One region of the Xanthomonas sp. WHRI 8932A genome, then DNA from elsewhere that is predicted to be linked to it. Evidence: predicted binding sites of a transcription regulator. Region 1 holds the regulator's gene; each other region holds the start of a gene.

Region 1 (9,944 bases):
TGCGCGCGAGCGCAATATCGTCGAGGACGGCCGCTGGATGAGCGATTTCTTCACGCGCCCAGGGATGCATATAGAGGTTTTTCCACGAGGCGAGGCTGTGGAGCCGCAAGATTTGGTGGCGCACAAATGCGTCGAATGGGTCTATATCCGATAAGCCGAGGTAGCGGACATGTCACTCAGCCCTGGAGTTGTCAGGCCTCATAAAGCAATGCGTGCATATGGCATTGGGGGTAGTTGAGAGGCGTGCATGACACAGTGTTATTGAAAAACTGTCAAAATTCCCACTGCAGCACCAACACTCATTGGAGAAAGGCCGTGCCCCTTGCAAACGATCGAATGCGCTTTGCACTCACGGCATTGATTACCTGTCTGATCGCTGGCTGCAGCATGCAACCGCCGCCTGCAAACGTGCCTATCGCAAAGGAGCAGATAGAGATGAGAACGGTCGTCCCGTTGGTACGGAGCTTGACCCCACATGATCGTGGGCCTACAGAGCTGGAATTCGATGTGCCCGCACTGCCCGACGACGCGACTCCGCCCGTTTTCATCGGTGTGCGGATCACCGGTGTCGATCCAACTGCCGTCTCCCAAAGTGCTGACAGGCTGATTAGCGCTGGTGTTTCGGCCGAGCTCCACTTGGAGCGTATTGAACCATCCGGTCCGGTCGCCGTGGAATTGCAGCGTAGTCAGCGTGTGGGAGTAGGTCAGCAGGCGTCCATTCCCTTGTCAGCTGATGGTATGGCGCCTGGTCTGTTCGCTTTTGATGCGGACGGTACGACGCTGCAGGACGCCGGTTTGTCTACTGAGCAGACCGCGTCCAGGGAGTTGGCGTTCGGCTATAGCAATGCTGTCCAGCCAGGCCGTTATCGGCTCAAACTGCGCTTTGATCAGAACGCCGAGGCGCTGGTTGCGGCTAATGCGCAACTTCTTGTCGCTTACACCTACAAAGGAAAGTGAGGGGAATGAGCATGGATGATCATGAAAAGCGCTATGCAGTCACTGTCTACGTCGCTGCCGCAGGTACGCCGTTGATAGCCGGAGGCACATCCTTTGGTGGTCATATGTACTACTCGATTGACGACGGAACGACTGTCAAAAGTTATGGGTTCTCGCCTATCAAGCATGGCGAGGCTAGCGGGCCAGGAAAAGTTTCGTTCAATGATGTCGACACCTATCAAAAACCTTATTACTCACGCACGATGGAGATCGATAAGGCACAGTATGAAAAGCTGGAGGCCTTCGGCGCGGCCCCTGCTAAGCACGGATTCAATATGGAATATCACGGTGCTAAAAACAGTTGCATCGACTTCACATGGGATGCGCTCAATCATGCTGGACTGCACCGGAAGACAAAAGATGGAGTTGATAAAGGATTTGAGGGGGATATCAGACCCGTAGAAAACGTAGATGATATCAAGAGCATTCCTGCTCCTATGCCTAAAAGTGAGTTGAATGAGGAGCACAACAATCCGAAGCCCAAGCAGGAACTTTGGCAGAAGGTGATTGGCGAGGCGCGGTCGCCCGGTGAGCAGGTATCTCCGCTACAGGAAGCAGCGCAGGTTGCGAGACTTCCAACAGATCCGCTGTATCGCCAAGCAGAAGAGGCCGTTCGCCGCCTTGAGCAGGGTCTCGGTCGGGAGTACGACGACAACAGCGCCCGGCTGGCAGCAAGCAGCGCACATCTGGCCAAAGAAAACGGACTGTCGCGGATCGATCATGTCGTGCTGAGCGAGAACACCAAGTCCGTACAGCAGGGCGAGAATGTTTTCGTTGTAGAAGGTGCGTTGAGCGATCCCGCTCACAAGATGGCGCATATGAAGACGAGTGATGCGATTGCGCAGCCCGTCGAGCAATCCTTGGCGCAATTGCAGGCCTTGGGCGAAACGCAGCGCCAACAGCAATCCCAGCAGCAGGAGCAACAGCGAGAGCAGTCGATTGCGCCTCAACACCGGATGGTGTGAGGGCTAGTGAAGTAACGGTTCCGAAATAACGGTTCCAGTTTCACTTCCACGGCAGCCTGGCCGTCGCCAAACCATCGCGCCCATGCCTGCGCGCGTAGCGGCATAGATCGGCAGCGATGCTGCTAGTGAAACGACAACGGCCGCAGTACGCGGCCGTTGTCGTTAGATCAGGCAGCCAGGATCGTCTTCCCGATTCCCGATTCCCGATTCCCGATTCCCGATTCCAAAGATCAATGATCGCTGGAGCGCAATCCATCCACATCCAGGATCAGCGCCATTCGGCCGTCGCCGATGAGGGTGGCGCCGGCATAGCCGGGCAGGCCGCGCAGGGCGCGGGGGAGGGGCTTGATCACTACTTCCTCGCGGCCGCGGACCTGATCCACCACCAGGCCGAAGCGGGTTTCGCCGGCCTGCAGCAGCACCACGGTCAGCAGCGGCGGTTGATCGGCGGGCACGCCCAGCCAGCGGCGCAGGTCGATCAGCGGCAACGTGTGCGATCGGCGGTCCAGCACGGCGCGGCCGTCGAACCAGCCCAGCGAGGTCTGCGGTGCGTGCAGCACTTCGACCACGCGCGCCAGCGGCAGGGCGTACACCGCTTCGCCGGCCTGCACCAATAGCGTGGGCAGGATGGCCAGGGTCAACGGCACGCGAATCATGAAGCGGCTGCCACGGCCCAGTTCGGACTGGATCTGGATCTGCCCGCTCAACTCGCGGATACGCGACTGCACCACGTCCATGCCGACGCCGCGGCCGGAGATATCGGTGACTTCGGCCTTGGTCGAAAAGCCCGGCATGAAGATCAGATGCAGACACTCGTCGGTGCTCAGACGCGCAGCTGCTTCGGCATCGATCAGGCCCTTGTTGCGGGCGATTTCACGCAGACGTTCCGGGTCGATGCCGGCGCCGTCGTCCTGGATTTCGATGCTGACGTAGTCGCCTTCCTGCTGCGCAGACAGGCGCACATGGCCGCTGCGTGGTTTGCCAGTGGCTTCGCGCAATGCCGGCGATTCGATGCCGTGGTCGATCGCATTGCGCACCAGATGCACCAGCGGGTCGGCCAAGGCTTCGACCAGATTACGATCGAGCTCGGTTTCGGCGCCGACCAGTTCCAGCTCAACTTCCTTAGACAGGGTGCGCGCAACGTCGCGGGCCACCTTGGGGAAGCGCGAGAACACCTTGCTCACCGGCTGCATGCGGGTGCGCATGACCGCGGTCTGTAGGCGGGCGGTGGCGATATCCAGCACGCTGACCGCGCGGTCGAGTTCTTCATCGCGCAGACGGGTGCGCAAGGTCTTCAACCGGTTACGCGAGAGCACCAGTTCGCCGATCAGATTGACGATGGCGTCCAGGCGCTTGGTATCCACGCGCACGGTCTGTTCGGCTTCGGCGCCACCCTTGGCGCCAGCTTTCGGTGCGGCCTTGGCGCCCGGCGCCGGCGCGGCATGGCCGTCGTCGTGCGCAGGCGCCGCAGCTGCGGCCTTGGGCGCGGCCTTGACCGCCGGCGGTCCGCTCTTGGCATCGAACTGTGCGATCAGCGACGGCGGTGCATGCGGCACGGGTTCGCCCGAGCCCATTGCATCCAGCATGGCCTGCAGATAATCCAGCGACTGCTGCGCGGCATCGAAGTGATGCGCCTGCAGCACTGCCTGGCCCGAGCGCGCCATGCCGAGGGTTTCTTCGGCGGCGTGGCACAGCTCCACCATGGGCTTGATCGCCAGAAAGCCGGCGCCGCCCTTGAGCGTGTGGAAGCCGCGGAACACCGCGTTGAGCTGGTCGGCTTCGTCTGGCGCCTGTTCCAGCGACACCAGCTGTTCGCCGAGGCGATCCAGGATTTCCTGGGCCTCGACGATGAAATCGGCAGCAATATCGTCTGGAACAGCACTCATGGTTACAACCCCAATCCGGACAGCAAATCGTCGGCGTCGTCTTGCGACACCGCGTGACGGTCCAGGCCCTTGACCGCAGGACCGGCAAGACCGCCGTCGTCTTTCTTCGGCTCGGTGCTCTTGGGCGGCAGGCCCAGCGCGCCGAAGCCTTCATGCACGCGGCGCACGATCCCGGCCACGCGGCGAATGATCTGCCCGCTGAGGTCCTGGTAGCTCTGCGCCAGCGACAGCTCGGTGAGGTTGTGGCGCATCTGGTCCATCAGCGCGCCCTGGTCCTGATTCAGACCGCCGTCGCGCAGCTTGTTGGCCAGCTCGCGGCATTCTTCGACCAGATCCAGGGTGCGATGGCTGGCCTTTTCGGTCATTTCCACCACGTGGTCCAGGCGCGAGCAGGCATCGTCCAGTTCGCCGGCTTCTTCGGGCACGGTGGGCAGCTCGCCCAGCGCCTGCCCAAGTTCGCGCGCGAGCCGGCTCAGGCCCTGCATCATCGGACGCGTGCGCAGGGCGGCGAGGTGATCGACCTCGCGCTTCCACGCAGCTTCGTCACCGCTTTCCAGTGCATCAAGCGCACCTTGCAGACGCTCGATCAACGCAGCGCGTTCGGCATTCGTCTCCACGGTGGCGTTCATCAGGCGGTCGCCGCCAGACGTTCGAACACCTTGCCCAGCTTTTCTTCCAGCGTCTGCGCGGTGAACGGCTTGATGATGTAGCCGTTGACGCCGCACTGCGCCGCTTCGATGATCTGCTCGCGCTTGGCTTCGGCGGTCACCATCATCACCGGCAGGTGCTTGAGCTTGGCGTCGGCGCGGATGTTGCGCAGCAGGTCGATGCCGGTCATGCCGGGCATGTTCCAGTCCGTCACCACGAAATCGAACGGGCCAGAGCGCAATGCAGCCAGCGCGCTGTTGCCGTCTTCGGCCTCTGCGGTATTGGTGAAGCCGAGATCTGCCAACAGATTCTTGACGATACGTCGCATCGTCGAGAAGTCGTCCACGATCAGGATCCGCATGTTCTTATTCACATCAAGCTCCTAACACGAAAAAATACGCGAAAAAATTAGTCGTCAATTTCGACACCGGCGTCGGCCAGTTCGAAGACTTTGAGGCGGCCGCGCAAACGCACTACGGCCTGGCCATGGATCTGGCAGACGCGCGACTCGCTGACACCGAGCACAGCGCCGATTTCCTTCAGGTTCAATTCCTGTTCGTAGTACAGCGACAGCACCAGCTGCTCGCGCTCTGGCAACTGGCCGATGGCCTTGCCCAGCTCGCGGCCGAATTCGCCACGCTCCATCATCTGCTGCGGGTTGGGGCCACCCTTGGCGGTGGTGTCCAGCTCGCCGTGATCTTCGATGCGCGATTCTAGGCTCAGCACCTGGCCGCGTGCGGCGTCTTCCATCAGGCGCAGGTAATCGGGCAACGGCATTTCCATCGCGGCGGCCACTTCGGTGGCGGCGGCGGCGCGGCCGGTGTTCTGCTCGATCTTGCGCACTGCGGCGGCAGCGTCGCGGGCACGGCGGTGCACCGAACGCGGCACCCAGTCGCCACGGCGAATCTCGTCGATCATCGAGCCGCGGATACGGATCGACGCATAGGTTTCGAACGAGGCGCCCTGGTCGGAGTCGTAACTGCGCGATGCTTCGATCAGGCCGATCATGCCGGCCTGGATCAGGTCGTCCACTTCCACGCTGGCCGGCAGACGCGCCGCCAGATGGTGGGCGATGCGGCGGACCAGATCGGCGTGCTGGGTCACCACGTCGTTGGCGTTATTGCGCTGCACGGCGCGGTACTGCGCGGTGGCCGTGGTTGCGGTAGCAGTGCTCATGCGGCCACTCCCCGTTGGATGATGCGTTCGACAAAGAACTCGACGTTGCCGCGCGGCACGGTGGGAGCCTGCCAGCGCGAGGTACGGCGTGCGATTTCGGCAATGGCCTGCGCCGACGGACTGGCGGGGTAGGCCTTGATGACGGGTTGCTGACGCTGTACCGACAGGCGCAACCAGTCGTCCTGCGGCACGTGGCCGAGATAGTTCAGCGACACATCGCCGAGGAATTTTTCGCAGACGCGCGAGAGCTTGTCGTACAGCAGGCGGCCTTCGTTGGGGTCGCGCACCATGTTGGCGATGATCTGCAGGCGGTCCACGCCGCGTTCGCGCGAGAGCACCTTGATCAGCGCGTAGGCGTCGGTGATCGAGGCCGGCTCGTCGCAGACCACCACCACGGTGTCCTGAGCGGCCTGGCAGAAGGTCAGCACGCTGTCGGTGATGCCGGCGGCGGTGTCGATGACCATCACGTCCAGGTCGCGTTCCAGTTCGGAGAACACATTGACCAGGCCGATGTGCTGGGCCGGAGCCAGTTCCGCCATGTGGCGGCGACCGGAGGCGGCCGGCACCACCAACACGCCGCCCGGGCCTTCGATGATCACTTCATCGAGCGTGCAGCGGCCGGCGATCAGGTCGGCCAGGGTGAACTTGGGCGAGAGTCCCAAGACCACATCCAGGTTGGCCAGGCCAAGGTCGGCATCCAGCAGCAGCGTGCGTTTGCCCATGTCGGCAAGCGCCACGGCCAGGTTGGCGGAGATGTTGGTTTTGCCCACGCCGCCCTTGCCACCGGTCACGGCAATCGTGCGCACCGGGCCCAAAGGCTCGGGACGGGTCGCCGTCAGGGGGAAGGCGTTGGTCAGCTTTGCGTATTCACGCGACTGCATGGTTGTGCTCCGGAGTACAGGGCTTATCGGCAGCGCGCCGTAAATCTTCAAGACGAAGAACGAGACTGGCGGCATTGGCGCGGTGCAGGTCGTCGGGGACCCGCTGTCCGTCAGTCACCCAGGTGATGGGCAGTTGGTGGTCGACCACCACCGACAAGGCGCTGCCGAAGCGGCCGGTCTCGTCGAGTTTGGTCAGCACCACGCCTTGGGGTTTGGCGTGGGCGAAGCGGCGCACGACCTCGTCGAGGTCGGCAAAATGGGAGTTGGCGGGCAGCACCAGCAGCGAGGTGACCTGCTGGGCGGCGCGCAGCCAGTTGAGCTGGGCAGCCAGGGCGCGGTCGCGCTGGCCCATGCCGGCGGTGTCGATCAGCACCAGCTTGTAGTCGCGCAGGCGATCCAGCAGCGCGAGCAGGCTTTCGGCGCTGTCGGCCTCGTGCACGGCGATGCCGAGCTGGCGGCCGTAGCTGTGCAGCTGCTCGCGGCCACCGACGCGCAAGGTGTCGGTGGTGACCAGGGCCACGTCGCGCGGGGCGTGCTGGGCGGCGAAGCGCTGCGCCAGCTTGGCGATGGTGGTGGTCTTGCCGGCACCGGTGGGGCCGACCAGGGCGATCACGCCGCCGCGTTCCAGCGGGTCGATCGGAGCCACCGGCAGACGCTTGGACAGCAGGCCCAGCATCAGTCCGCGGCCGCGGTGCAATTCGGTATCGGCCGGGATCTGCATGGCGACATCGCGGGTCAGGCCGGCATCGAAGCCGTAGTCGTCCATCAGCTCCAGCGCCTGCGCACGCACCGGGGAGCCACGCAGGCGCTCGTCGGTGAGGCGGTTCATTTCGCGCTCGATCATCTGACGCATCAGCGCCAGTTCGCCACGCAGCTGCTTGAGTTCTTCGTCGTTCTGCGGGACCGGCGCGGCGGCCACCGGCACCGCGGCCAGCGCGGCGGGGGCGACGACGATCGGCGGCAATGCGGCCGGCGGCAGGATCTGCGGCAGCGCGTCGTCCAGGTTGAAGTCGGCCTCGTCGTCGAATGCGTCGTCGTCCTGCCCATGCGCGGCGTAAGCCGGGGCGGCGAGGGCTGCGGCAACGACCGGGGTCGGCGCCTGCACCGGAGCGGCCTGTACGGCGGGGCGCTGCACCGGGGCGGTAGTCAAAAAGTCGGCGAACAGCTGTTCCGGCACGGCCGACAGCGCGTGTTCCTGACGCTGCACAACCGGGGCGGCGACATCCTGCACGGCCGGCATCGGCACCACGCTGCGGATCGGGGCGGCCACCGGGGCCTGACGCGGCACGCTGACCGGCTGACGCAGGGCCATCGCAGCAATCATTTCTTCGGCGGCGCTGGCAACGCGCTGGCGGTGGCTCATGCCGGTCTCGGCGGCCGGCTTGAGCGGGGCATGCACCGGAGCGGCGGGGCGGGCAGCGGCCTGCACCGGAGCCTGCTGCACGGGCGCCTGCTGCAGCGGAGCGGTGTGGGTGATCGGCGCATCGGAGCGTGCGGTTTCCAGCGCACGCTGCACGAGTTCTTCGTCGTAGTTGCTGGCAGCGACGATCTCGATGCCTTCAGCGGTACGACGGTTGGACAGGATCACTGCATCCGGGCCGTGCTCTTCACGCACCATGCGGAATGCGGTGCGCATGTCCGGGGCGACAAAGCGTTTGATCTTCATGCCACGTGCCTCCAGGAACGGGACCCGCCGGACGCCGGACGGGTGCGCGATGAATGTGGGTGTGTTGCCAGCGTCATGAGTTGCCTGTCCCGTTCGGTTGTTCCAAGTCCTGCCATCCGCCCCGCAGCGGTGGTGCTGTCTGCGGTCTCGCCAGAGCTAATGCACGCGGCGTGCCAAAACGGCGGTGTTGGGTTTTTGGCGAGTGGGTGCGGGGCGCGCGCGGTGGAGGCTGGGTACTGAGGCTGAGCCGGGCTTGCTGCGCTAAGTGGATGTTCTGATTGAATTTTTCGACGGCATTGGGTGCCGGTGCGACGGCGTCCCTGTGCTGGACGGCAGCGCAGATCGCGTGTCTTGGAGCGCATTGAACGCCCGCGCGAATCGCGACAGCGTCGCGCTCGTCATGCTTCCCAGGGTCGGTGGCATGCAATCGATTGGGATTTTGCCGAGTGGCGGATTTCCGGCGCCTGGCGTTGGCGGTTGGTAGCCGCCCTGCGGCGATTGCTGGAGGACGCGATAGAGGCTGTCAGGTTGTACCGGAGCGCCGATGCAGTCGTAGGAGCGCACCTGGGCGCGATGGGGCTGTCCCGGTAAAGCCGTCGCGCCCGGGTGCGCTCCTACGGAAAGGGGGCGACGATGTTGCTTAGTGGTAGGTCGTCGTCCGGAACACCGCGCGTTGCCGCGGTTGAGCATGCAGAGCGGCGTCAACTGCGCCTGGTCAGGGGGCACGCTGCATCGTAGGAGCGCACCTGGGCGCGATGGGGCTGTCCCGGTAACGCTGTCGCGCCCGGGTGCGCTCCTACGGAATTAGGGCGATGACGGTGTGCTTTCGAATCAGCTGATCGTGCCGACCAGCTTCAGGCGTTTGTCTTCCGGCACTTCGCTATACGCCAGCACCGACAGGCTGGGCACGCTGTGGCGGACCAGGCGGGCCAGGGCGGCGCGGACCGTGCCGGGTACCAGGACCACGGCCGGTTCGTTGCGGGCTTCCTGCTTGCCGACGCAATCGGCCAGGCTCTGGTGCAGACGCTCGGCCAGGCCGGGCTCCAGCGCCACACCGTTACCGTGGGTGGATTCCTGCAACACGCGCTCCAGCTGCGGGGCCAGCGTGAATACCGGCAGTTCGGCGGACATGCCGGCGATCTCCTGCACGATGAAGCGGCCCAGCGAGGTACGCACGGCGGCGGTGAGGGTGGCCGGGTCCTGGCTCTGCGGGGCGTGCTCGACCAGCGCTTCGACGATCTTGCGCAGTTGACGCACCGGGATCCGCTCGATCAGCAGGTTCTGCAGCACGCGCACCACCACCGACAGCGGCAGCGCCTTCGGGGTGAGGTCTTCGACCATCTTCGGCGCGGTCTTGGCCAGGGTGGCCAGCAACTGCTGCACTTCTTCGTGGCCAAGCAGTTCCGGGGCGTGTTCGCGGATCAGGTGCGACAGATGCGTAGCCACCACGGTAGCCGGGTCGACCACGGTGTAGCCCATCGATTCGGCGTAGGAGCGCTGATGCGGCTGGATCCAGGTGGCATCCAGGCCGAACGCCGGATCCTTGCCGGGAATGCCGTCCAGCTGGCCGAGCGCACCGCCCGGGTCCAGCGCCAGCTCGCGGTCGGGATAGATCTCGGCGGTCGCTACCGGCACGCCATGCACCAGCAGGCGATAGGCGTTGGCCGACAGTTCCAGGTTGTCGCGGATATGCACCGGCGGCACCAGGAAACCGATGTCCTGGGTG
Region 2 (9,944 bases), on a different contig from region 1:
CTCGATGCTCGGTTACTTGAACAACAACGTCTGATCGGTTTGCCGGTCGCTGCCCTCTCAGGAATCCACGCCATGTCACGCCTGCCCTCTCTCTCTTCGCTGTCTCTTGCCATTGCCTGCAGCGCGCTGCTGGGTGGCTGCGTGGCAGCCGGCGATGTGCGGCCGTTCGCCGAACTGGCGCCGATCGTGCCGGTGGTCGCGCCGGTGGTGCAGCCCAGCGCCGGTGCGATCTATGCCGCCGGCCCGGGGCTGAACCTGTATGGCGACCGCCGCGCCCGCGACGTCGGCGATCTGCTGACGGTGAATCTGGTGGAAAGCACCACCGCCTCGTCCACCGCCAACACCAGCATCAGCAAGGCCGACACCGTCGACATGAGCACGCCCACGCTGCTTGGCGTGCCGCTCACCGTCAACGGCACCGACGTGCTGCGCAACTCCACCAACGGCGACCGCAGCTTTGCCGGAAAGGGCAACACCGCGCAGAGCAACCGCATGCAGGGCAGCGTGACCGTCACCGTGATGCAGCGCCTGCCCAACGGCAATCTGGTGATCCAGGGGCAGAAGAATCTGCGCCTGACCCAGGGCGACGAGCTGGTGCAGGTGCAAGGCATCGTGCGCGCCGCCGACATCTCCCCGGACAACACCGTGCCGTCGAGCAAGGTGGCCGATGCCCGCATCGCCTACGGCGGCCGCGGCGCGATCGCGCAGTCCAACGCGATGGGCTGGTTGAGCCGCTTCTTCAATTCCCGTCTGTCGCCCTACTGAGCCTGCGACCATGAATCTGTCATCCCTGCCCTTCCGTTTGCTCGCCGCCGCCGTCGCGCTGTGCGCGATTGCCGCGCCGGCATCGGCCGAACGCATCAAGGATCTCGCCCAGGTCGGCGGCGTGCGCGGCAACGCGCTGGTCGGCTACGGCCTGGTGGTCGGCCTGGACGGCAGCGGCGACCGCACCAGCCAGGCGCCCTTCACCGTACAGAGCCTGAAAAACCTGCTCGGCGAGCTGGGCGTCAATGTTCCGGCGAACGTCAACCCGCAGCTGAAAAACGTCGCGGCCGTGGCGATCCACGCCGAGCTGCCGCCGTTCGCCAAGCCGGGCCAGCCGATCGACATCACCGTGTCCTCGATCGCCAACGCGGTGTCGCTGCGTGGCGGTTCCTTGCTGATGGCACCGCTGAAAGGCGCCGATGGCCAGGTCTATGCGATGGCCCAGGGCAACCTGGTGGTTGGCGGTTTCGGTGCGCAGGGCAAGGATGGCTCGCGGGTGTCGGTCAACATTCCCAGCGTCGGCCGCATTCCCAATGGCGCCACCGTTGAGCGCGCCCTGCCGGACGTGTTCGCCGGTAGCGGCGAGATCACCCTCAACCTGCACCAGAACGACTTCACCACCGTCTCGCGCATGGTCGCAGCGATCGACAGCAGCTTCGGCGCCGGCACCGCGCGTGCGGTGGATGGCGTGACCGTGGCGGTGCGCTCGCCCACCGACCCGGGCGCGCGTATCGGCCTGCTGGCGCGGCTGGAAAATGTCGAACTCTCGCCGGGCGATGCACCGGCCAAGGTCGTGGTCAATGCACGCACCGGCACCGTGGTCATCGGCCAGCTGGTGCGGGTGATGCCGGCCGCCATCGCGCATGGCTCGCTCACCGTCACCATCAGCGAAAACACCAACGTCAGCCAGCCGGGTGCCTTCAGTGGCGGCCGCACGGCGGTGACACCGCAGTCCACGATCACGGCGACCTCCGAAGGCAGCCGCATGTTCAAGTTCGAAGGCGGCACCACGCTCGATCAGATCGTTCGCGCGGTCAACGAAGTGGGCGCGGCTCCCGGCGACCTGGTCGCCATTCTCGAAGCCCTGAAGCAGGCTGGCGCGCTGACGGCGGAGCTAGAGGTCATCTGACATGCGTATCGCAGCCTCGCCCATTGATCTCAACCCGAGCACCAAGGCCGATCCCGCAAAGATCGACAAGGTCTCACGTCAGCTCGAAGGCCAGTTCGCGCAGATGCTGGTCAAGAGCATGCGCGATGCCAGCTCCGGCGACCCGATGTTTCCTGGCGAAAACCAGATGTTCCGCGAGATGTACGACCAGCAGATGGCCAAGGCGCTGACCGAAGGCAAGGGACTGGGCCTGTCGGCGATGATCTCCAAGCAGTTGAGTGGCGACACTGGCGGCCCGGCGTTGAACACCTCGCTGAGCACCGCCGAAGCGGCCAAGGCCTATGCCCTGGTTGCCGGCAAGCGCGATGCCTCGTTGCCGCTGCCTGCCCGCGACGGCGCGGCAACCAGCGTCGGTGCGAGCCTCGGCGCAGCTGTCGGCGCCGCTGCAGGCATCGGCGCAGGCGGCCTGACCGGTATCGGCATGAGCCAGGTGCTGGATCTGATCGCCGGGCGCAGCGGCGGCAGCGATGCCGGCAGCGACGAGGCGGCCGCGCTGAGCTGGCCGTCGGCCAACGATCGCTGGTCCGATGTAGCCGCCAGCGACGCCGTGGATGCCAATACCGCCGTCAACGCAAGCGCGGCCAGCAGTGCTGCTGCCAGCCTGGGCGAGCGCACGCCGGAAGGCTTTGTCGCCAAGATCTGGACGCACGCACAGAAGGCCGCGCGCGAACTCGGTGTGGACCCGCGTGCGCTGGTCGCACAGGCCGCGCTGGAAACCGGCTGGGGGCGGCGCGGCATCGGCAACGGTGGCGATTCCAACAACCTGTTCGGCATCAAGGCGACCGGCTGGAGCGGCAACAAGGTCACCACCGGCACCCACGAATACGTCAACGGCGTCAAAACCACCGAAACCGCCGACTTCCGCGCCTATGGTTCGGCCGAAGAGAGCTTTGCCGACTACGTGCGCCTGCTGAAAAACAACAGCCGCTACCAATCCGCGTTGCAGGCCGGCACCGATATCAAGGGTTTTGCACGCGGCTTGCAACAGGCTGGTTACGCCACCGATCCGGGCTACGCAGCCAAGATCGCGGCGATCGCCAACGGCCCGACCATCGACCGTGCGGTCGCCGCCATCGGCAACGCAGCGGCAGATCTGTCCAACCGTTACGCCAGCACCGCCGAGCCTGCCGGGCTTGGCACCATCCGTCGTTGAGGTAAACGCCCATGTCCATCATGTCCACCGGGACCAGCGCGCTGATCGCCTTCCAACGGGCGTTGTCGACCGTTAGCCATAACGTCGCCAACATCAATACCGAAGGCTACAGCCGCCAACGCGTGGAATTTGCAACGCGCACGCCCACCGACATGGGCTACGCGTTCGTGGGCAATGGCGCCAAGATCACCGATGTGGGCCGGGTGGCGGACCAGCTGGCCATCTCGCGCCTGCTCGACAGCGGCGGCGAACTCTCGCGCCTGCAGCAGCTGTCGTCGCTGTCCAACCGCGTGGACGCGCTGTATTCCAACACCGCCACCAACGTGGCAGGGCTGTGGTCGAACTTCTTCGATTCCACCAGCGCGGTGTCGTCCAATGCCTCCTCCACCGCCGAGCGCCAGAGCATGCTCGACAGCGGCAACTCGCTGGCGACGCGTTTCAAGCAGCTCAACGGGCAGATGGACAGCCTGAGCAATGAAGTCAACAGCGGATTGACGTCATCGGTGGACGAAGTCAACCGTTTGACGCAGCAGATCGCCAAGCTCAACGGCACCATCGGCAATAGCGCGGCCAACGCTGCGCCGGACATGCTCGATCAGCGCGATGCGCTGGTGAGCAAACTGGTGGGCTACACCGGCGGCACCGCGGTGATCCAGGATGGCGGCTTCATGAATGTCTTCACCGCCGGCGGCCAAGCGCTGGTGGTGGGGACGACCTCGTCCAAGCTCACCACCGTTGCCGATCCGTACCAGCCGACCAAGCTGCAGGTGGCGATGCAGACCCAGGGGCAGAACGTCAGCCTCAGCGCCAATTCGTTGGGCGGCCAGATCGGCGGCCTGTTGGAATTCCGCAGCAGCGTGCTGGAGCCGACCCAGGCCGAACTGGGCCGCCTTGCGGTGGGCATGGCCAGCACCTTCAACGCCGGTCACGCCCAGGGTATGGACCTGTATGGCGCGATGGGCGGCAACTTCTTCAACATCGGCTCGCCCACCACTGCGGCCAACCCTAGCAATACCGGCACCGCTTCGCTGACCGCCAGTTTCAGCAATATGTCGGCCGTGGACGGGCAGAACGTCACGCTCAGCTTCGATGGCACCGCGTGGAAAGCCACCAGCGCCAGCACCGGCGCGGCCGTGCCGATGACCGGCACCGGCACCGCTGCCAACCCGCTGGTGCTCAATGGCGTCAGCATGGTGGTCGGCGGCACGCCGGCCAGCGGCGACAAATTCCTGCTGCAGCCCACTTCCGGGCTGGCCGGCACCGTGTCGGTGGCCATCACCGACCCGTCGCGCATTGCCGCAGCAACGCCGGTCAAGGCCACCGCCACCGTCGCCAACCTGGGCTCCGGCAAGATCAGCGACGTCAAGATCACCAATGCGCAGAACCCGGCGCTGCTGACCCCGTCGTCGGTGGAGTTCATCGATGCCAACCAATACACCATCGACGGCGCCGGCCCGTTCGCCTACACCCCCGGCCAGACCATCAGCGCCAACGGCTGGAGCTTCGCGCTGGATGGCGCGCCCAAGGCTGGCGACACGTTTGGCGTCGGTCCGACGGGCGCCGGCTCCAGCGACAACGGCAATGCCAAGTTGCTGGCCAAGATCGACGATGCCAAAGCGCTCAGCGGCGGCACCGTCACGCTCAACGGCGCGCTGTCGGGCCTGACCACCTCGGTGGGCTCGGCCGCGCGTGCGGCCGATTACGCCGCCGACGCGCAGAAGGTCATCAACGACCAGGCGCAGGCCAGTCGCGATTCGATTTCCGGCGTCAACCTCGATGAGGAAGCCGCCAACATGCTCAAGCTGCAGCAGGCCTATCAGGCGGCCGCACAGATGATCTCCACCGCCGACACCATCTTCCAAGCCATCCTGGGCGCCGTACGCTGATGACCGACCGTATCTCCACCAGCATGATGTACAGCCAGTCGATCGCCTCGATGGGCGCCAAGCAGACGCGGCTGAACCAGCTCGAATCGCAGCTGTCCAGCGGGCAGCGCCTGGTGACCGCCAAGGACGACCCGGTCGCTGCCGGCACTGCCGTGGGTCTGGATCGCGCGCTGGCCGCGATTACCCGCTTCGGCGAAAACGCCAACAACGTGCAGAACCGCCTGGGCCTGCAGGAAAACGCGCTCTCGCAAGCCGGCGACAAAATGGCGCGCGTCACCGAATTGGCGGTGCAGGCCAACAACTCCTCGCTCAGCCCCGACGATCGCAAGGCGATCGCATCGGAACTGACCGCGTTGCGCGACAGCATGGTGAGCCTGGCCAACAGCACCGACGGCACCGGGCGCTATCTGTTCGGCGGCAGCGCCGATGGCAGCGCACCGTTTATCAAGAGCAATGGCGGCGTCGTCTATAACGGCGACCAGACCCAGAAACAGGTCGAAGTGGCGCCGGACACCTTTGTCAGCGACACCCTGCCCGGCAGCGAAATCTTCATGCGCATCCGCACCGGCGACGGCACCGTGGACGCGCACCCTTCCAACGCCAATACCGGCACCGGGCTATTGCTGGATTTCAGCCGCGATGCCAGTACCGGCAGCTGGAACGGCGGCAGCTACAGCGTGCAGTTCACCGCTGCCGACACCTACGAGGTGCGCGACAGCACCAATGCAGTGGTCAGCACTGGTACTTATAAGGATGGCGACGACATCACCGCGGCCGGCGTGCGCATGCGCATCAGCGGCGCACCGGCGGTCGGCGACAGTTTCCAGATCGGGGCCTCCACCACCAAGGACGTGTTCTCCACCATTGACGATCTGGTTGGCGCGCTCAATTCCGACACGCTGACCAAGCCGCAGAAGGCAGCGATGATCAATACGCTGCAGACGTCCATGCGCGACATCGCGCAGGCCTCGTCGAAGATGATCGACGCGCGCGCCTCTGGCGGCGCGCAGTTGTCGGCCATCGACAATGCCAACTCCTTGCTCGAATCCAACGAAGTCACGCTCAAGACCACCCTGTCGTCGATCCGCGATCTGGACTACGCCTCGGCGATCGGGCAGTACGAACTCGAGAAGGCCTCCTTGCAGGCCGCTCAGACCATTTTTCAGCAGATGCAGTCGTCGTCCTTGTTCAACATGATCCGCTGATTTGCAGCAGAAAACCTGCGTTTTCTTCGCTCCTGCGCGTGAGCACTTGCGCAGGCGGACGGAGTTTATTTTTCGAACGGTTATACCAACGCTAAAGATTTAAGGGGTGCTGCCGAATAAACCAAACCCCTTGATACACAACGCTTACGCATTTCGTCCCGCAGCAGAAAAACAGTAAAAAAATACTGAATTTCGCTAAAGGTTCCCGACGCAACGCCGTTATTCATCTCAGCAGCGGCAACGGCCAACTTGATGGCCCCCCTGCGGAGGCTCCGGGCAAGTCCCCCTTGCCGGAAAAATCGCTTAGGAGAAATCAAAATGGCACAGGTAATCAACACCAACGTAATGTCGCTGAACGCTCAGCGTAACCTCAACACCAGCAGCGCCAGCATGTCGACGAGCATCCAGCGTCTGTCGTCGGGCCTGCGCATCAACAGCGCCAAGGACGACGCCGCCGGTCTGGCGATCTCCGAGCGTTTCACCACGCAGATCCGCGGCCTGGACGTTGCCTCGCGCAACGCCAACGACGGTATCTCGCTGGCTCAGACCGCTGAAGGCGCGATGGTCGAAATCGGCAGCAACTTGCAGCGTATCCGCGAGCTGTCGGTGCAGTCGTCCAACGCCACCAACTCGTCCACCGACCGCGACGCGCTGAACTCCGAAGTCAAGCAGCTCACCGCTGAAATCGACCGCGTTGCCAACCAGACCAACTTCAACGGCACCAAGCTGTTGAACGGCGACTTCTCCGGCGCGCTGTTCCAGGTCGGCGCCGACGCCGGCCAGACCATCGGCATCAACAGCATCGTCGACGCCAATGTCGATTCGCTGGGCAAGGCCAACTTCGCTGCCGCCGTCTCCGGCGCTGGCGTGACCGGCACCGCCACCGCGTCGGGTTCGGTCACCGGCATCAGCCTGTCGTTCAAGGACGCCAGCGGTTCGGCCAAGAGCGTCTCCATCGCTGACGTCAAGGTCGGCGCCGGCGACACCGCAGCCGACGTGAACAAGAAGGTCGCTGCGGCCATCAACGACAAGCTGGACCAGACCGGCATGTATGCCTCGATCAAGAGCGACGGCTCGGTGCAGATCGAATCGCTGAAGGCCGGCCAGGACTTCACCTCGCTGTCCGCTGGCACCTCCAGCGCCACCGGCATCACCGTCGGCGCCGGCATCACCACCGCCTCGGCCGCTTCCGGCTCCACCGCTTCGACCCTGAGCAGCCTGGATATCTCCACGTTCTCCGGCTCGCAGAAGGCCCTGGAAATCGTCGACAAGGCGCTGACCGCGGTCAACTCCTCGCGCGCCGACATGGGTGCGGTGCAGAACCGCTTCACCTCCACCATCGCCAACCTGAGCGCAACCTCGGAAAACCTGTCGGCCTCGCGTAGCCGTATCCGCGACACCGACTACGCCAAGGAAACCGCCGAGCTGACCCGCACGCAGATCCTGCAGCAGGCCGGTACCGCGATGCTGGCCCAGGCCAAGTCGGTTCCGCAGAACGTGCTGAGCCTGCTGCAGTAACTTGCCGTAGTCGTTCAGAAGCGCTTCGCAGCAAATCAAAGGCCCCTCTTCGGAGGGGCTTTTTTGTGGGTGCGGGTTTTTTGACGCCGGTCGTGTGGCGCGGCCGGCACGGAAGTTGCATCCGCTTGGTGGTCAACAAGACGCGTCGGCGCCGCTAAAGTCCTCCCGGATGCGGCCGATACCCGTCTCGTAATCCCATGCATCCGCTGTCCGGATGCCCAGACGAGGAATGCAACATGGCATCGGTGATTAGTACGTCCGGCTCCGGGCTGGATATCCCCACCGTGGTGTCCACCCTGGTATCCCGTCAGAAGGATCCGGAGCAGGCGCGCATTAACAAGGCCGGCACCGCAGCGACCACGCAGCTGTCGGCCATCAGTCAGATCAAGAGCAGCATGACCACGCTCAAGTCTGCGCTGGACAAGGTGGTCAGCAGTGCCGATACCAACGCCTACAAGGCGACGGTCCCGACCGATGCCGGCTTCACCGCCACCACCACCAGCTCGGCCGCGCCCGGTAACTATTCGGTGGAAGTGGTCTCGCTGGCCGCGTCGCAGAAACTGGCCTCCGGCGCATTCACCGCCGATGCCACGGTCGGCAGCGGCACGCTGACGATCGGCTACGGCGACCAGAGCGTTACCGTCGACATCAGCGGCACCGACAAGCTCACCGACATTGCTGCAGCCATCAACAAGGCCGCCGGCGGCAAGGGCGTCACCGCCAGTGTGGTGACCGCCAACGATGGCCAGCACCTGGTCTTCAACGCGGTCGACTCCGGCACCAAGGGGGCGCTGACCGTCAGTGCCAGCGACCCGAGCTTGAATAGCCTCACCTTCGGCGCCGGCGTCACCGGCGGCCTGACACAGCAGGTGGCTGCCGCCGATGCGCTGGTGCGCGTGGACGGCTTCGAGCGCACCTCCAGCTCCAACACCATCAGCGACATCGTGCCGGGTGTGGTGCTCAACCTGACCAAGGCCGCCGAAGGCACCAAGTTCAACCTGGGCGTCGCTGCCGACACCAGCGGCCTCAAGGCCAATCTGACTGCGTACGCCGCCGCCTACAACACTGCCAACACCTTGCTAGCCAAGAGCAGCGCCTACGACGCCACCACCAAGACTGCCTCGGCACTGACCGGCGACTCGCTGGTGCGTGGCCTGCAGCAGCAGTTGCGCGGCCAGGTCAGCGGCAACGTCAACGAGCTCAAGGCGCTGGGCCTGACCATCGACAAGGATGGGGTGATGAGCTTCGACGGTGCCAAGTTCGACACCGCCATCGCCTCCGACGGCGGCGCTGCCGCCGAGGTACTCGGCAAGGACAGCAAGTTCGGCTCCGGCATGACCAAGCTGCTGGACAGCAACGTCAACGCCAACAACGGCACCTTGACCCTGCGCTCGGACAGCTTGAACAAGACCATCAAGGGCTATGAGGCCGACCTGGACGACCTGGACGCACGCATGACCAAGCTGACCGATCGTTACACCGCGCAGTTCACCGCGATGGAAACCATGATCAGCAAGCTGCAAAGCAGTGCCAGTTCGCTCAGCAGTCTGTTGAACAGCTGATTTCCGTGATGCCGATCCTCAAGTCCCGCAAGGGTCTTGCCGATACAAGAAGGGCCTATCGTGATTTCGGCCTTGCCTTCTGGCAGGAGCGTCGTCGCAGGAGCACAGCGCTCCGGGACCAGCGAAGGTCAGCCCATTGAGGAGTCATCCATGTACGGTTCCAATCGTCAATATGCCGAGCAATACCGCAAGGTCGGTGTGTCCACCAGCGTGACCGAAGCCGACCCGCACAAGCTGGTGTCGCTGCTGTTCGCTGGCGCCTGCCAGCGCATCCGTCTGGCCCAGGCCTGCCTGGCGCAGGGCGACCAGGCGCGCAAGGGCAAGGCCATTGGCGAAGCCTGCGCAATCGTCGGTCATTTGAACGGCTCGCTCGATCACGAAGCCGGCGGCGAGATCGCTGGTAACCTGTCGGCCCTGTACGACTACGTCATGCAGCGCCTGACTGCCGCCAACCTGCACAACGACGAGACTGCGTTGACCGAAGCGCTGGAGTTGCTCAGCGAAATCGACTCGGCGTGGAACTCCATCCCCCTCGAACAACGCGGCCTCGCTGCGGTTTCCTGAGTCCAGCCATGCATAACGCGCAAAGCCTTCAAGCCGAAATCGCCGATCTCCGCCTCGCCATGGCGCAAGAGGACTTCGAGGCGATGCCGTTCCTGCTCGACAGCCATGACCTGCACCTGCGCG
Region 3 (9,944 bases), on a different contig from region 1:
CATGCGTCTTTCAACGAGCGGCTGACGACACGTAGCGAGCAGCTCTTACCTGGGTGTGGATGCCGCACTCGGATCCGGCGTGTACGTGTACGGGTATTCCATGCTGCACCGAGCACCGAGCACCGAGCACAGGCCGCGCCCGCCTGACGGTGAGCGAAGTCGTTTTCTTAGGGAAGCTCTGAACAACTCTTTCATAGGCTTCCGATCGATGCATTGGACAGACTAAATCACGCGCAAGTGTTTGATTTTAAGCGCCGGCGATTGTCGTGATTAGGCTAGATTGCAACTCTCTCTCGCTGGCCCATGAGTTATTCAGAGGTTCCTTAGCTGCTCTAAAGCGGCATAGGGACCCGGCAACGCAGTGGGTGCTGTGCGGCTGCGTGCCACACAGCGCTGTGCAATGCCTGCCCACAAACGACAACGCCACGGCGCGAGGCCGTGGCGTTGCGGCGTGCAATCCGCCTGTTCGGCGGACTCGGTGTCTTATTCGACGCCGTCGCTCGGGGTCACTGCAGCGCGGCGCTGATAGGCGGCGCGACGTGCGTTGGCATTGCTGGCGTGTTCGCGATCCAGACGGTGCACGTTGCCACCCAGCACCTGCTGATCGCGCTGGCGCTTGCGATACACCGCATAGCCGATCAGGCCAAGGCCGGCGACGGCCGCTGCCACGGTGATGGCCGGGTTGCGCTTGACCAGCTTGCTGGCCGCCTTGCCGCCGCTGCGCACTGCGCCCAGGGCCACGCCGGTCTTCAGCCATTCGCTGGCACCCGGACCGAAATGACGCAGGCTGCTGCCGGCGCTACGTGCCTGGTCGCCCGCAGTGGATGCGGCATGACGCAGTTGGTCGCCGGCGGTGCCGGCCAGTTCCAGGGCACGCTCCAGGGCGCGTTCGGTGATCACAGTCAGCTTGCTCATTGAAGGCGTTTCCTTTCCGAGTACGTGGCCTGCAGTCTGTGGCCAATGGCGTATAGGCGGCGTTAGCGGAAGTGGGCGCCGTTTGGCTAACGGTTAAAAAGCGCTGTTGCCTGCGTGCAAGTGAGATGTCGCTTTGCATTGCATGACCAACGCGCGGCCGTCCCCTCACCCCAACCGCTCTCCGGGCGGGAGAGGGTCTAAAGCATGGTGGGTCAGGTGCCGCGCGGTTTTGCGCGATGGGTTGCGGCAGCTGTCCAGGGGTCGTCTGGCCATGGGTGTCTGGGATACCGGCCCTTCATTTCTTTTTTGACGTCCGGATAGGTGTTGGCCCAGAAGCTTTTCAGATCCTGCGTGACCTGCAGTGGGCGGCCGCCGGGCGAGAGCAGGTGCAGGGTCAGCGGGATGCGTCCATCGGCAATGCGCGGGGTTTCGGCCAGGCCGAACAATTCCTGCAGCTTGACCGCTAGCACCGGCGGCAGCGGTTGCTGGGTGTGGTCGAGTGCGTAGCTGATCTGGCGTTCCATGCCCGACGGCACGCTGATGCGGGTGGGAGCGTGGCGGTCGATGGCCTGGCGGCGTTCCCACGGCAGTGCGGCCTTGAGCGCCTCGCCCAGGCTGGACTCATCCAGCGCGTCGAGCCGGGTCTTGCCGGCGAAGGCCGGGCGCAGCCAACGGTCCAACGAGGCAAGCAATGCGGCATCGGAGAGATCGGGCAGCTCCAGCTCGGGCATCCACACCCGCAGCGACAGCACGCGCGCGCGCCATTGCTGCAGGGTCTCGGTCCAGGGCAGGGCGTCCAGGCCGAGCTGGCGCACCGCCTCGGTCAGGGCGCCAGCGGCCTGCGCGGGATCGACGCGGCCGGCGGGGCGGCTGTCGAGCACGATGCGGTCGAAGCTGGATTGCCGGCGCGCGACCAAGGCGCGTTTGTCGGCGTCCCACTGCACCACGTCCTGCTGCACGAAACGCTCGGGCAGGCTGCGGCGCAGATAAGCCTCGTCCACGGGCGCTGCGCGCAGCAGCAGGGCGTCCTTGGCTTCGTAGCGCAGCTCGCTGGCGACCAGCCACGGTTCGCCGCGCAGGTCGCTGTGGTCGAACAGACGCGCGCTGCGGCCGTTGGCGAGCAGATAGCGCAACGGGTCGGTGGGGTGGCGTGCGGCGATGCGGTCGGGGAAGGCATGCGCGAGCAGGTCGCCCAGCGCGTGCGCCTCCACGCTGCTGGGTGGGGCGGTGTCGCAGCGCAGTCGGCGGCGCCATTGTTTGGCGGCACTGTCGATCGCGGCCAGGCCGCCGCGGTTGGCATCGGGCGCGCTGCGGCCCTGGCGAAATGCCGCCAACGCGCGCCAGCGTGCGGCCAATCCATCGCCGCCCTGCCGCAGCGGGTCGCGCGCTTCCAGCAACGCGGCCAGGTCGCAGGCCAATGCCAGGCGCGATGCAGCGCCGGCCTGCGCCAGCATCGCGGCCAGACGCGGATGCGTGCCCAGCGCCAGCATGCGGCGGCCCAGCGCGGTGATGCTGCCGCTGTCGCTGAGCGCGCCCAGCCGTTGCAGCAATTCGCGCGCGGCCGCCAGCGCGCCGGTGGGCGGGGCATCGACAAAGCGCAGCGCATCGCTGCCCCATGCCGCCAGTTCCAGTGCCAGGCCGGCCAGTTCCACCTGGGCGATTTCGGCACGCCGTTGCGGCTCCAGGCGCTGCGATTGCGGCCACAGCCGGTACGCCCAGCCGCTGGCCACGCGTCCGGCACGGCCGGCGCGCTGGTCGGCCGACGCCTGCGAAATGGTGGCTACATCCAGCCGCGAAAAGCCGCTGTTGGGGTCGTAGTGCGGCTCGCGCGCCTGGCCGCTGTCGATCACCGCGCGCACGCCGGGCAAGGTCACCGAGGACTCTGCCACGTTGGTGGCCAGCACCACGCGGCGGCGGCCCTGCGCATCCGGCTGCAGCACCTGGCTTTGCGCGTCCACCGACAACTCGCCGTGCAGCGGCAATACCTGGATGGCCGTGTCCAGCGCGTCCTGCAAGGCGCCTTGCACGCGCGCGATCTCGCGTTGGCCTGGCAGAAACACCAGCACATCGCCGGGATGGGTGAGCAGGGCATGCTCCACTGCGCGCCGCGTCTGTGGTTCCAGCGCTTCGTCGCGGCGCGCGGGGAAATGTGCGATCTCCACCGGGAAACTGCGCCCGGCACTGCTCAGGCGCGGCGCATCCAGAAAACCAGCCAGCCGCTCGCCATCCAACGTGGCCGACATCGCCACGATGCGCAGGTCCTCGCGCACCTGTGCCTGCACGTCCAGCGCCAATGCCAGGCCGAGGTCGCCGGCCAGATGGCGTTCGTGGAATTCGTCGAACAGCAGCGCGCCCACGCGTTCCAGCATCGGGTCGTCCTGGATCATCCGGGTCAGGATGCCTTCGGTGACCACTTCGATCCGGGTGCGCGCAGAGGTCTTGTTTTCGAAGCGGATGCGGTAGCCCACCGTTTCGCCGACCGGCTCGCCCAACTGGCGCGCCATGAACAGCGCAGCGCTACGCGCGGCCACCCGGCGCGGTTCCAGCATCACGATGCTGCGGCCGGCCAGCCACGGCGCATCCAGTAACGCCAGCGGCACCTGAGTGGTCTTGCCGGCACCGGGCGGGGCTTCGAGCACCAGACGCGGGTGGGCGGCAAGGCTGTCGCGGATCTGCGGCAGCAGTGGGGCGATGGGGAATGCAGGTTCGGTCATGCGCGGCAAGGATACGGGCCTGCTCGCGCCGGTGCGATGGTCGGGGATCGAGGTGGAGCCTGTCAGGGAATGGCGTATGGCCTGTCGGCAACGCAACCGCTTGGGCTTGCCGCCAGCGCTTGCTGCCCGGCGACGTGCTGCGGGCCAAGAGCCTGCGTGCACAAAGATATGCGCCCCACAGCCGCTCCGGCAGCGTCCGCTCGGTTGCTGCGTGGCGGATCCGACGAGTGCAAATGCAGGAGGCTTGCATGCTTCAGAGTGCATGGCTGGCGTCGATAACCCGGTTGAACCCGTCACTGGATTGACCATGTCCACCCCGTCCCCGCGTTTTGTCAGTCTGCAAAGCAAGCTGCTGGGCGCCCTTGCGCTTGGTCTGTCGATCATCCTGTTGTGCGCACTTGGCGGTCTGGGCTCTGCCTGGTTGAGTCTGTCCGGCAAGGTGCCGGTGGAAGTGGCGCAGGCTTCGGCCAGCGAAGAACTCACCCGCGATTTCCGCCTGCAGGTGCAGGAATGGAAGAACGTGCTGATCCGGGGCCGCGACCCTGCACAGCTCGAAAAACATCTGACTGCCTTCCGCGACAAGGGCAAGAGCGTGCAGGGCACGGTCACCTCACTGGCAGGCGCGCTGGCCGATCCGCAGGCGCGCACGTTGGCGCAGGACTTTGCCAAGGCGCATCTGGCACTGCAGGTCAGCTACGAAGCGGCGCTGGGCAAGTTTGCCGAATCCGGCTACGACACCCAGGTGGGCGATCAGCTGGTCAAGGGCAAGGACCGCGCGCCCAGCCAGACGTTGGAGGCGTTGGTCGCGCGCAACAAGGCGTTGGCCGATGCGGCCGTGCTGGCAAGTTCGCAATCGGCGCAGCACATGCTGGTGTATTCGGCGCTGGCCACCATTGCTGCGGCGTTATGTCTGGTGGTGGTGTTGGGGTGGTGGATTCGACGCTCGATCGTGCGGCCCATCGAAAACGTCGCGCGTGCGGCACGCCTGGTGGCGGCCGGCGATCTGTCCGCGCGGGCTGCGGTCAGCAACCGCGATGAAATCGGCCTGCTTGGCCAGGCAATGGGGCAGGTGGTCAACACGCTTACCGATGTCTCCAGCGCGCAGGCGGACATGGCGCAGCGCCACGAAGCCGGGCAGATGAGCTACCGCATGGACGCGCAAGCGTTTCCCGGCGCTTACGGCCGGATGGTCGATGACACCAACGGATTGATCGGCGCGCAGGTGGGCCTGATCGGTACCATGCTGCAGGTGATGCAGCATTACGCGGTGGGCGACATGTCGGTGGACATGCCGCGCCTGCCGGGCGAAAAGGCGCAGATTACCGATGCGATGGACACCACCAAGCGCAACCTGGCGGCCATCAATGGCGAAATTCGCGGCCTGGTGGAAGCGGCTGCGGCCGGCGACTTTGCCACCCGCGGCAATGCCGATGCCTACAAGTTCGAATTCCGCGGCATGGTCGAGGGCCTCAATGGCCTGATGCAGAACGTGGACCAGAATCTGGGCGAGTTGTCGCAGCTGCTCAAGGCGATCGCCGATGGCGATCTGACCGCGCGCATGCGCGGTAATCAGCAGGGCGTGTTCGCGCGGATGCGCGACGATGCCAACGCCACCGTGCAGCGCCTCACCGATATCGTTGGCGATATCACGCTGGCCGCGCAGACCATCCGCACCGCCTCGGCAGAAATTGCCGCCGGCAACAGCGATCTGGCGCAACGCACCGAACAACAGGCCGCGAATCTTGAAGAAACCGCAGCCTCGATGGAAGAACTCACCTCTACCGTGCGGCAGAACTCCGACACCGCGCAGCAGGCAAGCCGTGGTGCGCAGGCCGCTGCCGACATCGCCGGCCGTGGCGGCGAGATGGTCGCCAGCGTGGTCGATACCATGGGCGAGATCGAAGTGTCGTCGAAGAAGATCGCCGAGATCATCAGCGTCATCGACGGCATCGCGTTCCAGACCAATATCCTGGCGTTGAACGCGGCGGTGGAAGCCGCGCGCGCCGGCGAACAGGGCCGCGGCTTTGCGGTGGTGGCCTCCGAGGTGCGCGCGCTGGCACAGCGCTCGGCCGGTGCCGCCAAGGAGGTCAAGCAGTTGATCGATGCATCGGTGGAGAGCGTGGCGCGCGGGAGCGCACGCGTGGATCAGGCCGGACGCACGATGCAGGACATCGTGCAATCGGTGCAGCAGGTCACCACGCTGATCGCCGAGATCTCCGCTGCCTCGCGCGAGCAATCGTCGGGCATCGAACAGGTCGCGCGCACCGTCAACGACATGGACGAAACCACCCAGCGCAATGCTGCGTTGGTGGAAGAAGCCTCGGCCGCCGCACGTGCGATGGAAGAACAGGCAGTGGAGCTGAGCGAAGCGGTGTCGGTGTTCCGACTAGATGCACGCAAGCCGCGCTTGGTGGCGGCTGCGTGAGTCTGCAGACGGGCAAGATAGCTGGATGAACGCCTCTCGCGTGGGAGTGCTCTCATGCGAGAGGCGGCAGTCCGCCGTCTGCACGCACACGCATGATGTGTGCGTGTGTATGCGATCGGTCATCGCGTAGGGATGCAGTGCTGCGACGCTGATCGACTGAGCGTCGAACGCATCGGCATTGAAACCATCACCCCGCTTCGCGCACCCGGGCGGTGAGGCCTTTGAGGAAGGCGCGCAGCAGTTGGTCGCCGCAAGGGCGGAAGTTCTTGTGGCCGGGCTGGCGGAACAGGGCCGACAGTTCCGGCTTGGACAGGGGGAAGCCGGCGCCAGCGAAGATGGCGTGCATGTCCACGTCCTTGAGTTCGAAGGCCACGCGCAGTTTTTTCAGCACCAGGTTGTTGCCGACGCGGGTTTCCAGCGGGCGGGCCGGCTGACTTTCGTCGCGGCCGCGGAAGCGCAGCACCAGGCCATCGAGAAAGCGCGCCAGCATCGCATCGGTGCAGGGCTCGAAACCGGGCTCGTCTTCCTTCTTCAGCCAGGCCTGTACCTGCGGCTTGTCGAGCGCGAACTCGGGGTCGGCCAGGTGAGTGATTTCCACCACCTTGTCGTCGCTGAGGTCGAGCATGTAGCGGATGCTGCGCAGTACATCGTTGTGGATCATGACAATTCCGGGGCCCCGGCCTGTCGCCGGAAAGGCGTCATTCTACGGGGCCGGGGTGGAATGCGGCGTGTGTCGCGCCGATCCGTTACCGATCTGAAGCCGCCCGGAAGCGGCTGATAAGGCGTTGTGGGCAGCCGTCGTGAGCCGCTGTCGGGTGCATGCGGCCGGTGCGTGGGAGTTGAAGGTCGAGTGGTATGCGCCGGCCCACGGTATCGACCGCGCCGGCCTTGCGGGCGAGCGCAGTCGGTCTGAGCGCCACTCAGCTGCCGCGATAAGTGGAATACCCGTACGGCGACAGCAGCAGCGGCACATGGTAATGGCCGTCGTCGGCAATGCCGAAGGCGATGGGCACCTGTTCCAGAAACGGAGGGTCGGCCAGTGCGGTGCCGGTGGCGCGCCAGTAGCCTGCCACGTCGAATTCCAGCCGGTAGCGGCCGGGCTGCAGGGTGAGGGTAGCCAGCGCCGGGCAGCGCCCGTCCTGGTCGGTGACCGCCTCCAGCTGCAATGTGTCGCCGGCGAACAGGCGCAGCGGCACCCCGGCAGCAGGGCGGCCGGCGGCGGTATCCAGCACATGAGTGGACAGGGTGCTCATGCGACCGCCTGGGTCGGTTGTGGCCATTGGCCGACGAATTCGGGTTGGTCGTAGGCCAGATAGCTGTCGACGATGGCCTGGCGTTCGTCCAGGAACAGCTGGTCGGCCACCGCGCGGGCCAGCCGCGGCAACGCAACCTTGAGCCCGGATAGCGCGGCGGCCGACGGGCCGTGGTTGATCAGCGCCGAATAGTTGAAGGCGAACAGCCCGTGCAGCAGTGCGGCGTCGTCCGGCGTGCGTGGTAACAGTTCGAAGCCCGGCCCCAGATACGGGTGTGCATCGAGCACCGGGTTGGCCTGGCCCGGCGGTGGTTGGTAGCGGTCTGCCCAACAGGCGATGCGCCCGGATAGCGCGGCCAGCTCCGGGCGCAGCTGCGGGTCGGTGACCAGGCCGGTGGCCACGGCCAGGAAATCGAAGCGGTGTTCGCCGTGCGGGGTGCGCACCACCACCGCGCCATCGCGCTCGGCCACCTCCAGCCATGGCGCGCCCAGGTGCAGCGCAAAGCCTGGGTGCGCGCAGGCGCGCTGGAAGGTGTCGTTGGTAGGCGGTTGGTTGTGTGCGAAGAAGCTGGCCATCATCCGGTACTTGTCCGCATCGGGCAGGGCCAGAAACCGCGGAATGATGCCGGCCTGCTCCATGTGGCGGAACGGGTTGATGCGCGGCAATTCACTGCGGCGCACGAACACTTCGGCCGTAGCGACGCCCTGATCCAGCGCAAAACAGGCGTTGTCGAACGCCGATGCGCCGCCGCCGAGAATGCCCACGCGCTTGCCGGCAAGCGCGGCGAAGTCGATGTGGCTGGAGGTATGTGCGTAGCGGTGGCTGGGCAGGGCACGGCCGATCCAGTCCGGCACCACCCACTGGCCACCGCCCTGGATGCCGGTGGCCAGGATCAGCTTGCGCGTCAGCAGCGGCGCGCCCATTGTCAGATGCAAGCGGTGGATGCCGGGTGCGACCTCGGGTTCGACGCGTGCCAGCTGCGTGGCGTTGCGCACCGGCAGCCGCAGCGCCGCGCGGTACCAGCGTAGGTAGTCCATCCAGCGGGCGCGTGGAATCTTGTCCAGCGTGTCCCAGGCCGCGCTGCCGTGTTGCGCTTCCCACCAGGCGCGAAAGGTCAGCGAGGGCACGCCCAGGTCGATCGAGGTGATCTGCTTGGGCGTGCGCAGTGTCTGCATCCGTGCGTAGGTGACCCAGGGACCTTCCTGGCCGGCCGGGTTTTCGTCGATGACCAGCACGTTGTGCACGCGCTCGCGTTGCAGTGCGAACGCCGCGCCCAGTCCGCTCTGGCCGGCGCCGACGATCACCACGTCGTAGACATGCCCGGCCGGATGTACGCGCGGTTGCACCCAGGCATCGCCGCCATGGGCCAGGCGTTGCAGGTCGCGGGCGAGCTCGCGTTCGAGTTGGGCCAGGCTCATGGCAGTGCCTCCAGGCGCAAGTGGACGATCTTGCCGATCTCGGCGAGGGCGGTGGCGATCTCGGCGTCGCGCGAGGCATCCATGCGCTGCTCCAGCGCGGCCAGAATGCCGGCCTTGTCATGCAGCCGCACGCAGATCACGAACGGGAAACCGAAGCGCTGGCGATAGGCCTGATTGAGCGCATGGAAGCGGGTGAATTCGTCCTCGCCCAACCGATCAAGACCGGCCGAGGCCTGCTCGGCCGCCGAGGCGGCGGTGAGCGTGCGATCGATCGCTGCCTTGCCGGCCAGCTCCGGGTGCGCGCGAATCAACGCCACCTGATCTTGCGGCGATGCATCGAACACCACCTGCATCAAGCCGCGATACACATCCTCGAACGGGCGGCGACGCGCGGCGCGCTCCACCACCCACGGCGAATGTTCGAACACCTCGCGATAGCGCGCCACGAAGGCGGCATCGTCCAGCACACGGTCGTCGGTCACGCTCATGCGTGAGTCCCTTGCAGCGACACGTGCGCGGCCACCACTTTCCAGCCATCGGCAAAGCGCACCCAGCTCTGGCTTTGGCGGCCGCGCGCGCTGCTGCCTTCGCGGACGAATTCCGCATGGGCGGTTGCGCAGTCCTGGCCATAGCTGTGCACTTCCACATGCGCAAGCTGGCGTTGTGGCGAGCCGCCGCGGCCGATGCGAAACGCGCGGATCGCGTCGATGCCGTACAGCACCTCACCCACGCCATACCGCACGGTGCTGGGCGCTGCATGAAACAGTGCATCCATCGCGGCGATGTCATCGCGCATCAATGCACTTTCGTAGGCGTGGAAGGCGGCAGTCACCTGGGCGATCACCTCGGGCAGATCGATGTCGGCAGTGACAATGCTCATGCCGGATGCACCTGCAGCCAGTGGCGCGCGATATCGATGCGTCGCGCCACCCAGGCATCGCCGCTGGCCAGCACGTGATCGACAAAGCGCGCCAGTGCGGCCGCGCGTGCGGGCTTGCCGACGAGGCGCCCGTGCAGGCCGATCGAGAGCATGCGCCCGCCTTCGCTGCGCAACTGCTCGAAGCTGTCGCGCAGATAGCGAAAGAACGGTTCGCCATCGGCAAACCCGTTGTAGGCGACGAACTTCATGTCGTTGGCATCCAGCGTGTACGGCACGATCAACTGCGCGCGCCCGTGGCGGGTGTCGTAATACGGCACATCGTCGGCATAGCTGTCGGCG

What was found. Region 1 encodes FliA, which starts transcription of late flagellar genes. Its sites were predicted from a motif close to TAAAGTTTNNCNNNCNNNGGCCGATAA; they were not measured.
Region 2: a site for FliA is predicted at 6,374-6,400, ahead of VC212_RS16710 (flagellin). Genes of this name have one in related genera too.
Region 3: a site for FliA is predicted at 3,882-3,908, ahead of VC212_RS20940 (methyl-accepting chemotaxis protein). Genes of this name have one in related genera too.

What each region holds. Positions count from the first base shown of each region.
Region 1 is NZ_JAYGQQ010000007.1:341,149-351,092, forward strand. It holds gene VC212_RS13685 (hypothetical protein) at 1-154, shown strand, start outside; gene VC212_RS13690 (hypothetical protein) at 508-957, shown strand; gene VC212_RS13695 (XVIPCD domain-containing protein) at 1,062-1,961, shown strand; gene VC212_RS13700 (chemotaxis protein CheA) at 2,192-3,847, opposite strand; gene VC212_RS13705 (protein phosphatase CheZ) at 3,850-4,476, opposite strand; gene cheY (chemotaxis response regulator CheY) at 4,476-4,868, opposite strand; gene VC212_RS13715 (RNA polymerase sigma factor FliA) at 4,904-5,671, opposite strand; gene VC212_RS13720 (MinD/ParA family protein) at 5,668-6,552, opposite strand; gene flhF (flagellar biosynthesis protein FlhF) at 6,539-8,218, opposite strand; gene flhA (flagellar biosynthesis protein FlhA) at 9,050-9,944, opposite strand, start outside.
Region 2 is NZ_JAYGQQ010000010.1:30,607-40,550, reverse strand. It holds gene flgG (flagellar basal-body rod protein FlgG) at 1-34, shown strand, start outside; gene flgH (flagellar basal body L-ring protein FlgH) at 73-765, shown strand; gene VC212_RS16730 (flagellar basal body P-ring protein FlgI) at 776-1,894, shown strand; gene flgJ (flagellar assembly peptidoglycan hydrolase FlgJ) at 1,896-3,086, shown strand; gene flgK (flagellar hook-associated protein FlgK) at 3,098-4,972, shown strand; gene flgL (flagellar hook-associated protein FlgL) at 4,972-6,177, shown strand; gene VC212_RS16710 (flagellin) at 6,496-7,695, shown strand; gene fliD (flagellar filament capping protein FliD) at 7,932-9,257, shown strand; gene fliS (flagellar export chaperone FliS) at 9,408-9,821, shown strand; gene VC212_RS16695 (hypothetical protein) at 9,830-9,944, shown strand, end outside.
Region 3 is NZ_JAYGQQ010000014.1:62,146-72,089, reverse strand. It holds gene VC212_RS20950 (hypothetical protein) at 484-915, opposite strand; gene hrpB (ATP-dependent helicase HrpB) at 1,128-3,629, opposite strand; gene VC212_RS20940 (methyl-accepting chemotaxis protein) at 3,937-6,054, shown strand; gene VC212_RS20935 (DUF1456 family protein) at 6,242-6,715, opposite strand; gene uraH (hydroxyisourate hydrolase) at 6,975-7,334, opposite strand; gene hpyO (FAD-dependent urate hydroxylase HpyO) at 7,304-8,725, opposite strand; gene uraD (2-oxo-4-hydroxy-4-carboxy-5-ureidoimidazoline decarboxylase) at 8,722-9,213, opposite strand; gene hpxZ (oxalurate catabolism protein HpxZ) at 9,210-9,605, opposite strand; gene puuE (allantoinase PuuE) at 9,602-9,944, opposite strand, start outside.